DNA from 2 places in the Gottschalkia acidurici 9a genome. Region 1 is predicted to be linked to the other one. Evidence: riboswitches for the same ligand, from Rfam matches in the RefSeq annotation. Region 1 holds a riboswitch; the other holds the start of a gene.
What was found. A riboswitch is a leader RNA that binds a small molecule or an ion and turns the genes downstream of it on or off. The one in region 1 is predicted to bind thiamine pyrophosphate.
Positions count from the first base shown of each region.

Region 2: another riboswitch for thiamine pyrophosphate. It lies ahead of thiS (sulfur carrier protein ThiS); the one in region 1 lies ahead of tenA (thiaminase II).

Region 1 covers NC_018664.1:1,862,344-1,866,491, reverse strand. The annotation lists gene CURI_RS08980 (MATE family efflux transporter) at 1-456, shown strand, start outside; gene CURI_RS08975 (EFR1 family ferrodoxin) at 578-1,360, opposite strand; TPP riboswitch at 1,560-1,650, shown strand; gene tenA (thiaminase II) at 1,778-2,437, shown strand; gene CURI_RS08965 (ABC transporter ATP-binding protein) at 2,444-3,247, shown strand; gene CURI_RS08960 (ABC transporter permease) at 3,244-3,984, shown strand; gene CURI_RS08955 (ABC transporter substrate-binding protein) at 3,984-4,148, shown strand, end outside.
Region 2 covers NC_018664.1:1,261,547-1,265,694, forward strand. The annotation lists gene thiH (2-iminoacetate synthase ThiH) at 1-503, opposite strand, end outside; gene CURI_RS05905 (thiazole synthase) at 525-1,295, opposite strand; gene thiS (sulfur carrier protein ThiS) at 1,300-1,500, opposite strand; TPP riboswitch at 1,624-1,724, opposite strand; SAM riboswitch class I at 1,901-2,004, shown strand; gene CURI_RS05915 (O-acetylhomoserine aminocarboxypropyltransferase/cysteine synthase family protein) at 2,079-3,356, shown strand; gene CURI_RS05920 (MalY/PatB family protein) at 3,374-4,148, shown strand, end outside.

The DNA.
Region 1 (4,148 bases):
GCGGTCTTAACAGCACAAAATATAGGAGCAAAACAGCCAGAGCGTGCAAAAAAATCACTGAATATAAGTATATTATTTTCAGTAATATGTTCACTGTTTTTCTTTGCGTGGGCACAAGTTTTTCCTGAATCAATAATGAATATATTTAAAGCAGATAAATTAGTAGTAATTGCAGGAATTGAATATCTTAGATCATTTAGTTTTGACTTCATACTAGTAGCATTTAAATTTAATCTTAATGGATTTTTAAATGGATGTGGACGTACAACTTTTACAATGTTAAATGGAATAATATCATCTATTTTAGTTAGAGTACCGCTAGCATATATATTAGGACTTTATATTTCAAAAAGTATATTTGGTTTAGGAGCTGCAGCTCCAATAGCATCAATAGTATCTATGGTAGCATCAATAATATATATAAAATCAGGGAAATGGAATAGAGAACTAATATAATAATTCTTAATTAATAACTAGATCTATATTATTGATTAAAAGAGAATATAAAAAATTAAAAAATCTATAATTGATACTTATCTAGAACTTTTGAATAAGTATCAATTATAGATTTTATGCATTATATAAAAATAGACATCTCTTTTCGATCTTTAGCTATTAACTCTAACTTTTTCATAAAGGCTTTAAATTCTTCACTTTGAATAGCTCTTGAATTTACTGGGCAAATATTAATACACTTTCCACAGAAAATACATATATCTTTATTAGTACTTTTAAAATCAATTTTATCAATTGCATTTACAGGACAATTCTTTTCGCAGACTCCACACTTTATACAGCTAGAATCACCTATAGGAACATGATGTTCTTTTAGTGGCTTATATGGAAAATTTCCTTTAATAGAAAGATCTTTTAAATTGCTTATATTATTTAAATCTTCAATTTTTTCATTTATTAAATTTGAGAAGTTTATTAACTTAGAGAAATCATTTTCATCAGGTCTATTTGTAGCAACATTTTTGTTAAGACAGTGCTGGCTTATTGCAGCTACAGCAGCTATTACACTCATATTTATTAAATTAAGCTCATTCTTAAGCTCAAGAAGAGCATCGCCATAATCTCTATTCCCATATGTCACTACACATACTGCTAAATTACCATTTCCCTTAATCTTCTTAAAAATTTCTTTTGAAATATTAGGAAGTCTATCAGCATAAACAGGCATTCCAAATACGACGAGCTCATTTTTAGAAAATTCTCTCTCTATGTTTCTATTTTTCTCTATAGTTAAATCAATTTCTTCTATGGGTAAATCTTTTATATTTTTTGCTATTTCATTAACTACTTTTTTTGTTCCACCATTAGGAGAAAAATAAATAGAAACTATTTTTTCTATTTTCATTTGTAAGTACCTTCCTTCAGTTAATATATAATAACATTTTATTCCTTTTTGTTCTGTAATACAAATTATTGTGCAAGTAATATCATAATACATCTAACTATTTGTCTATATAAATATTATAATGGCTTTCATAAAAAACTTGCAATAAAAAATAAATATGGTATATTGAATACAAGATATAAAAAATTAAATAACAAATAAATGCTACTAGGGGTGCTTAAAAAAGCTGAGACTTACTCTTAGAACCTGATCTAGATAATACTAGCGAAGGGAAGTGGCGATATAGCTTATATAAATTTGCATATGTTTTAGTTATGCATTTAATTAAATATATTTATAAGTCTATTTAACCACTTTCTAACAAGAAGGTGGTTTTTTATTTTAATTAATACTACAAAAAAGAAGGAGGAAATTAGAATGAAATTTAGTGAAAGACTGTTCAAAAGTGCAGAAGGAATCTTTAACTCATATTATGAACATCCATTCGTAAAAGGAATAGGTGAAGGGACATTAGATGTAGATAAATTTAAGTTTTATATGGTTCAGGACTATTTATATTTATTAGACTACGCAAAAATATTTGCACTAGGAATAATAAAGTCAGACGATGAAGAGGTAATGAGAGGATTTGCTAAAGCAGCAGAAGGAATATTAGATGGGGAGATGAAAATACATAAGTCTTATATGAAAAGACTAGGTATAACAGATGATGAAGTGAAAAACTCTAAAAGATCTTTAACTAATCTGTCATATACGCACTATATGTTAACAGAATCCCATAATGGATCTTTAGCTGAGGTAGCAATAGCTGTTTTATCTTGTGCATGGACTTACTGGGAGATTGGAAAGAAATTAGCTCAAATACCTAATTCAACAGAGCACGAATTTTATGGTGAGTGGGTTAGAGGATATAGTTCTGAAGAATTTGGAAATTCTGCTATATGGAATATAGATTTAGTAAATAAATTAGCACAAAGTAAATCAGAAGAAGAGTTAAATAAGTTAGAAGAAATATTTATAAATACGTGTAAATTTGAATATATGTTCTGGGATATGGCATATAACAAGGAGATGTAGTTAAGTATGACAGAACTTTATAAGCATAAGTTTGAGGAAAGTGAAGAATGTCCAAACATTTTAACATTTTCTGATGTTACATTTAATTATAAGTGTGAAGAAAACGATCTACTACAAAACTTAAATTTCAATATAAGAGAAGGAGAATTCGTAAGTATAATAGGGCCTTCAGGATGTGGAAAGAGTACATTATTTAGACTCATTACAGGATTGGAGAAAAATATAGGTGGAACTATTTATATTAGTGGCGAGAACATAATGAGCAAAAGCGGAACTGTAGGTTATATGCCTCAAAAGGATTTGTTAGTTCCATGGAGGACTATATTGCAAAATGCATGCTTACCTTTGGAGATTAAGGGGATACCTAAGAATGAAGCAATATTAAAGGGAAGAGAATACTTAGAAATATTCGGATTAAATGGATATGAAGATAGGTATCCAAAGGAATTGTCGGGTGGAATGAAACAAAGAGTTTCATTTTTAAGAACTATTCTAACTGGTGCAGATCTACTATTATTAGATGAGCCATTTAGTGCGCTAGATGCAATTACTAAAATATCTCTTCAAGAATGGTTACAAGAACAGTGGATAAAACTTAAAAATACTATATTATTTATAACTCATGATGTTGAAGAAGCTATATTTTTGTCAAGTAGAATACTCATAGTAACGGACAAGCCCATAACACAGTTAAAAGAGGTGGAAATTCCATTAGAATATCCTAGAAATAGGAGTATGTTAGGAAGAGAAGATTTAGTAAAGATAAAAGAACAACTTATAGATGAGCTAAAGCAGAAGGTGGAGATATGAAAAAATATATTCCGTCAATAATATTATCCACTATGCTTTTGATTATATGGGAAGTAGTAGCTAGAGTTATAAATGCTATGTTCATATTGCCATCACCAACAAAAATAGTAGAAAAAGCCTGGGAGTTAAGAGTAGTTTTATTTACAGTTCATTTGCCAGCTACTATGTTAGTAACATTTATAGGACTCTTAATTTCTATAATCCTGGGAGTTGGACTAGCTATATTAATGAGTAGTAGTGAAAGAGTAGAAAATGCTATTTATCCAATTATAGTTGCTACACAGACTATACCAGTAACTGCATTAGCTCCACTGTTCGTATTATGGTTTGGATATACAATATGGAGTAAAGTTGTAGTTACTATACTACTAACATTTTTTCCAATAACCATAAATGTATTTGATGGATTTTCATCTACTAAAAGAGAAATGGAAGAGCTTTTGATAACCTATGGTGCAAATAAAAGAGATATATTTTTAAAGTTAAAGATTCCATCGTCTTTACCATACTTTTTTTCTGCTCTGAAGATATCAGTACCACTTAGTGTTATAGGTGCTGCAATAGGAGAGTGGTTGGGTGCACAAAAAGGATTAGGGTATTTTAGTAAAAGAATGATGACTCAGTTAGATGGAGCAGGTGTATTTGCACCTGTAGTAATTCTATCACTAGTAGCTATTATATTAGTAGTTATCATAACTACAATAGAAAGAAAAGTAATAACCTGGAGGGATGAATAATGAGAAAAATTAAAATTCTATCAATAATATTAGTTACACTGTTATTAATTACTTCTTGTGGAACTAGCAAGGATAAAGATGTAAGTACTAATTCTTATGGAAATCAAGATAAGAAATTAGAAGAAGTTGATATAGTATTAGATTGGTATCCAAATGCTATTCAT
Region 2 (4,148 bases), 600 kb from region 1:
GTTGAATATTCATTCTCTTCTAATGCATATATTTCTATTCCGATAGAGTTAAAATACTTCCTTAAAATATCTACACATTTACTAATATACTCTACGGAAGATATACTTTTTGCATCTCCGGTAAGTATTAATATGTGCCTAAATCCTTTAGAAGAAATTAATTTCGACTCTTTTTCAACCTCTTCAAATGTTAATTGATTTCTACCTATACTATTTACTGCATTAAACCCACAATAGACACATTGATTTGTACAATAATTGGCTAAATACATAGGAGTATACATAAGTATAGTCTTTCCGAACTGCTGAACTGTAAGTTTATGTGATAGCTGAGCCATATCCTCAAGAAAATATTCTGCTGTTGGAGAGAGTAATGCTAAGAAGTCCATAGAATTTAACTTACTTTTCTTTAAGATTTTCCTTATATCATTTTTAGTAATTTGCTTATTAAAACTTTCTAAATTGAAGTCCTTGTATTTAGAACAAATACTATAAAAACTCATAATATAACCTTCTTTATCAAATTATTCGTTTAAAAAACCTGTAAGTGGAGAAGATGCACTTGCTGTTATATTTACTTCTCCAAGTCCTGCAAGGTAAGCCTTTCTTCCAGCTTCAACCGCACTACCAAAAGCTTGAGCCATAAGTATAGGGTCATTAGATGAAGCTATAGCTGTATTTAAAAGGCAAGCATCAGCACCCATTTCCATAGCTTCACAAGCATCAGAGGGCTTACCTATACCTGCATCTACAATTACTGGAATAGGTATTTCATCTATGAGTATTCTAATTAGCTCTCTAGTCTGTATACCTCTATTTGATCCGATAGGAGAACCTAAAGGCATAACAGTAGCAGCCCCTACATTAACAAGCTCTTTTGCCACCATAAGATCTGGACTTATATATGGAAGGACTACGAATCCTTCAGATGCTAGAACTTCAGTAGCCTTTATAGTTTCATATCCATCAGGAAGAAGATATTTATTGTCTGAAATAACTTCTATTTTAATCCAATCTCCACATCCTGTTGCCCTTGCAAGTCTAGCTATTCGTATTGCTTCTTCAGCATTTCTTGCTCCAGATGTATTAGGGAGAAGTTGGATACCTTTAGGTATGTAACTTAGTATATTTTCTGAATCAGAACTAAAATTTACTCTTCTTAAAGCAACCGTAATGATTTCAGATTTAGATTTTTCCAAGACTTGTGGAATAAGCTTATCGGAAGAATATTTACCAGTTCCAACAAGCAATCTACTACTAAACTCTTTTCCACCAATTATTAGTTTATCGGACATATTATCAACCTCCTCCTACAAAGCTTAAAACTTCTAAGCTATCATTTTCTTTTAATACTGTATTAGCCCAATCTTCACTTCTAAGTACATTAAGATTATATTCAACCACTACATTATTTGGATAAAGTCCTTTGGATATTAAATAATCTAAAAGAGTTATACTTTCTTCTATAACTTCTTTCTGACCATTTATAAAAATGTTCATTTATATCACCACCTTCTAAATAAAACTCTTTAATACTGTTGAGAATACAAAAAAGGCTTACCTCTAGGTAAGCCTTATAGTATGCAAAATAATATATAGCAAAAATAATCTACTATTATAAAGTAAACTAAATATAAGCTTTCCTACGATGGTTCTAACCATATCAGGTTCAAAGGGTCAGGTTTTTAAACCTTCTCAGCCAAAAGGCTCCCCTAGCTCGATGTTATTATATTTTTCTTTATATGATTTAACACAATTATAGTTTATTATTTTATTTTTGTAAAGATATAAAAAGTAATCTCTATAATACCTATAAGAATTATAAAAAATAAAGTTGACAGAATATTATTAAGACTATATAATAATCTATAATATATGGTACATATTTGATAATAAAATATTCTTATCCAGAGAGGTGGAGGGACTGGCCCTGTGAAGCCCAGCAACCCAAGAGAATTTCTTGAAGGTGCTACATCCAGCAGGTAGGATCCTGATAGATAAGACGAAACAGAAGATTATCTTCCTACTGAACAATAGTAGGAAGATTTTTTATTATAGAAAATTAGGAGGCTAGGTAAATGGACAAAAAATTACGATTTGAAACTATACAACTTCATGGAGGGCAAACTATAGATAGAGAAGCTAAATCTAGAGCAGTACCAATTTATCAAACAGCATCTTATTTATTTGATGATACAGAAGACGCTGCAGATATTTTTGCATTAAAAAAATTCGGATATGCTTACTCTAGAACTAGAAATCCTGTGTTTGAGATATTAGGAAATAGATTAGCACAGTTAGAAGGTGGATTATCTACATTAGTAACGTCATCTGGAATGGCAGCTATAACTTATGCAATATTAGGTCTAGCAAAGGCGGGGGATGAGATAGTAGCATCATCAACTTTATACGGAGGGACAGTAACTCTTTTTAATTATACTTTTAAAGACCTTGGTATAAATGTTAAGTATTTTAATCCTGACAATTTAGATGAGCTTAGGGGAGTAATAACAGATAAAACTAAAGCAGTATTCATAGAAACTATAGGAAATCCAGAAATAAATGTATCTGATATAGAAGAAATAGCTAATATATCACATGAAAATAAAGTACCACTAATAGTAGATAATACATTTGCTACACCTTATCTTTGTAGACCGATAGAATTTGGAGCAGACATAGTAGTTCATTCACTTACTAAATTTTTAGGAGGTCATGGAACTAGCATAGGCGGGATACTAATTGATAGTGGAAAATTCAATTGGGATAACGGAAAATTCCCTCAGCTTACAGAAGCACAAGATAGATTTAAAGGAGTAAAGTTCTACGAGCAGTTCGGAGAAACTGCTTATATTACAAGAACAAGAAATACACTTATGAGTGACATAGGAGCCTGTCTATCTCCGTTTAATGGATTTCTAATTTTACAGGGAATAGAGACTCTTTCGCTTAGAATGGAAAGACACGTAGAGAATGCAAAAAAAATAGCTGAATATTTAGAAAATCATGAAAAAGTAGCATGGGTGAAATATCCTGCACTTAAAACAAATAAATATCATGAAATAGCTAAAAAATATTTGCCTAAAGGATCAGGAAGTATATTTGCTTTTGGACTTAAAGGTGGATATGAGGCAAGTAAAAAATTAATAGAATCTGTAGAGATATTTTCACATTTAGCAAATGTAGGAGATGCTAAGTCACTTATAATACATGCAGCATCAACTACACATCAACAATTAACGGAAGAAGAACAAATAGTAGCAGGTGTTTCACCAGATCTTATAAGAATGTCAGTTGGTATAGAAAATGTAGACGACTTGATAGAAGACTTAGAAAATGCATTAAAGAATATATAAAGGAAAGGGAGATTTTAATGAGTAAGAAATATAACTTTGATGAAGTAATAGATAGAATGGGAACTTATTCAAACAAATGGGATGGTGCATATAAATACTTTGGAACGAATGACTTAATACCACTTTGGATAGCAGATATGGACTTTGCACCTCCTAGGGAAGCTGTAGAAGTTATAGAAAAAAGAGCAAAACATGGAATATATGGATATACATTAACAGAATCTAAGCATAGAAAACCATTCATAGAGTGGTGTAAAAGTAGATATAGATATGATGTTAAAGAAGAATGGATAGTAAATACTCCGGGGGTTGTGCCTGCTATATGTGCAGCTATTCAATCATTAACAAATGAAGGTGACGAAATAATGATACAGCCACCAGTATATCCACCTTTTTTTAACTCTGTTAAGAATAATGATAGAAAATTAGTAGAAAATCCTCTAATTTTAAAAGATGGAAAGTATGAAATTGACTTTGATGACTTAGAATATAAAATTAAAAACGGAAATATAAAAATGCTTTTACTATGTAATCCTCATAATCCTGTAGGTAGAGTATGGAATAGGGAAGATCTAGAAAAAATAATGAACATATGTAAAGAACATAATATACTTGTTTTCTCAGATGAGATACATGGAGATATAATATATAAAGGTAACCAATTTAATTCATTAATGACTTTTCCTAAAGAATACTATGACAATATAATAGTAGCAACTGCTCCAAGTAAAACTTTTAATATAGCAGGACTTTATTATTCTAATATTCTAATACCAAATGAAGATATTAGAC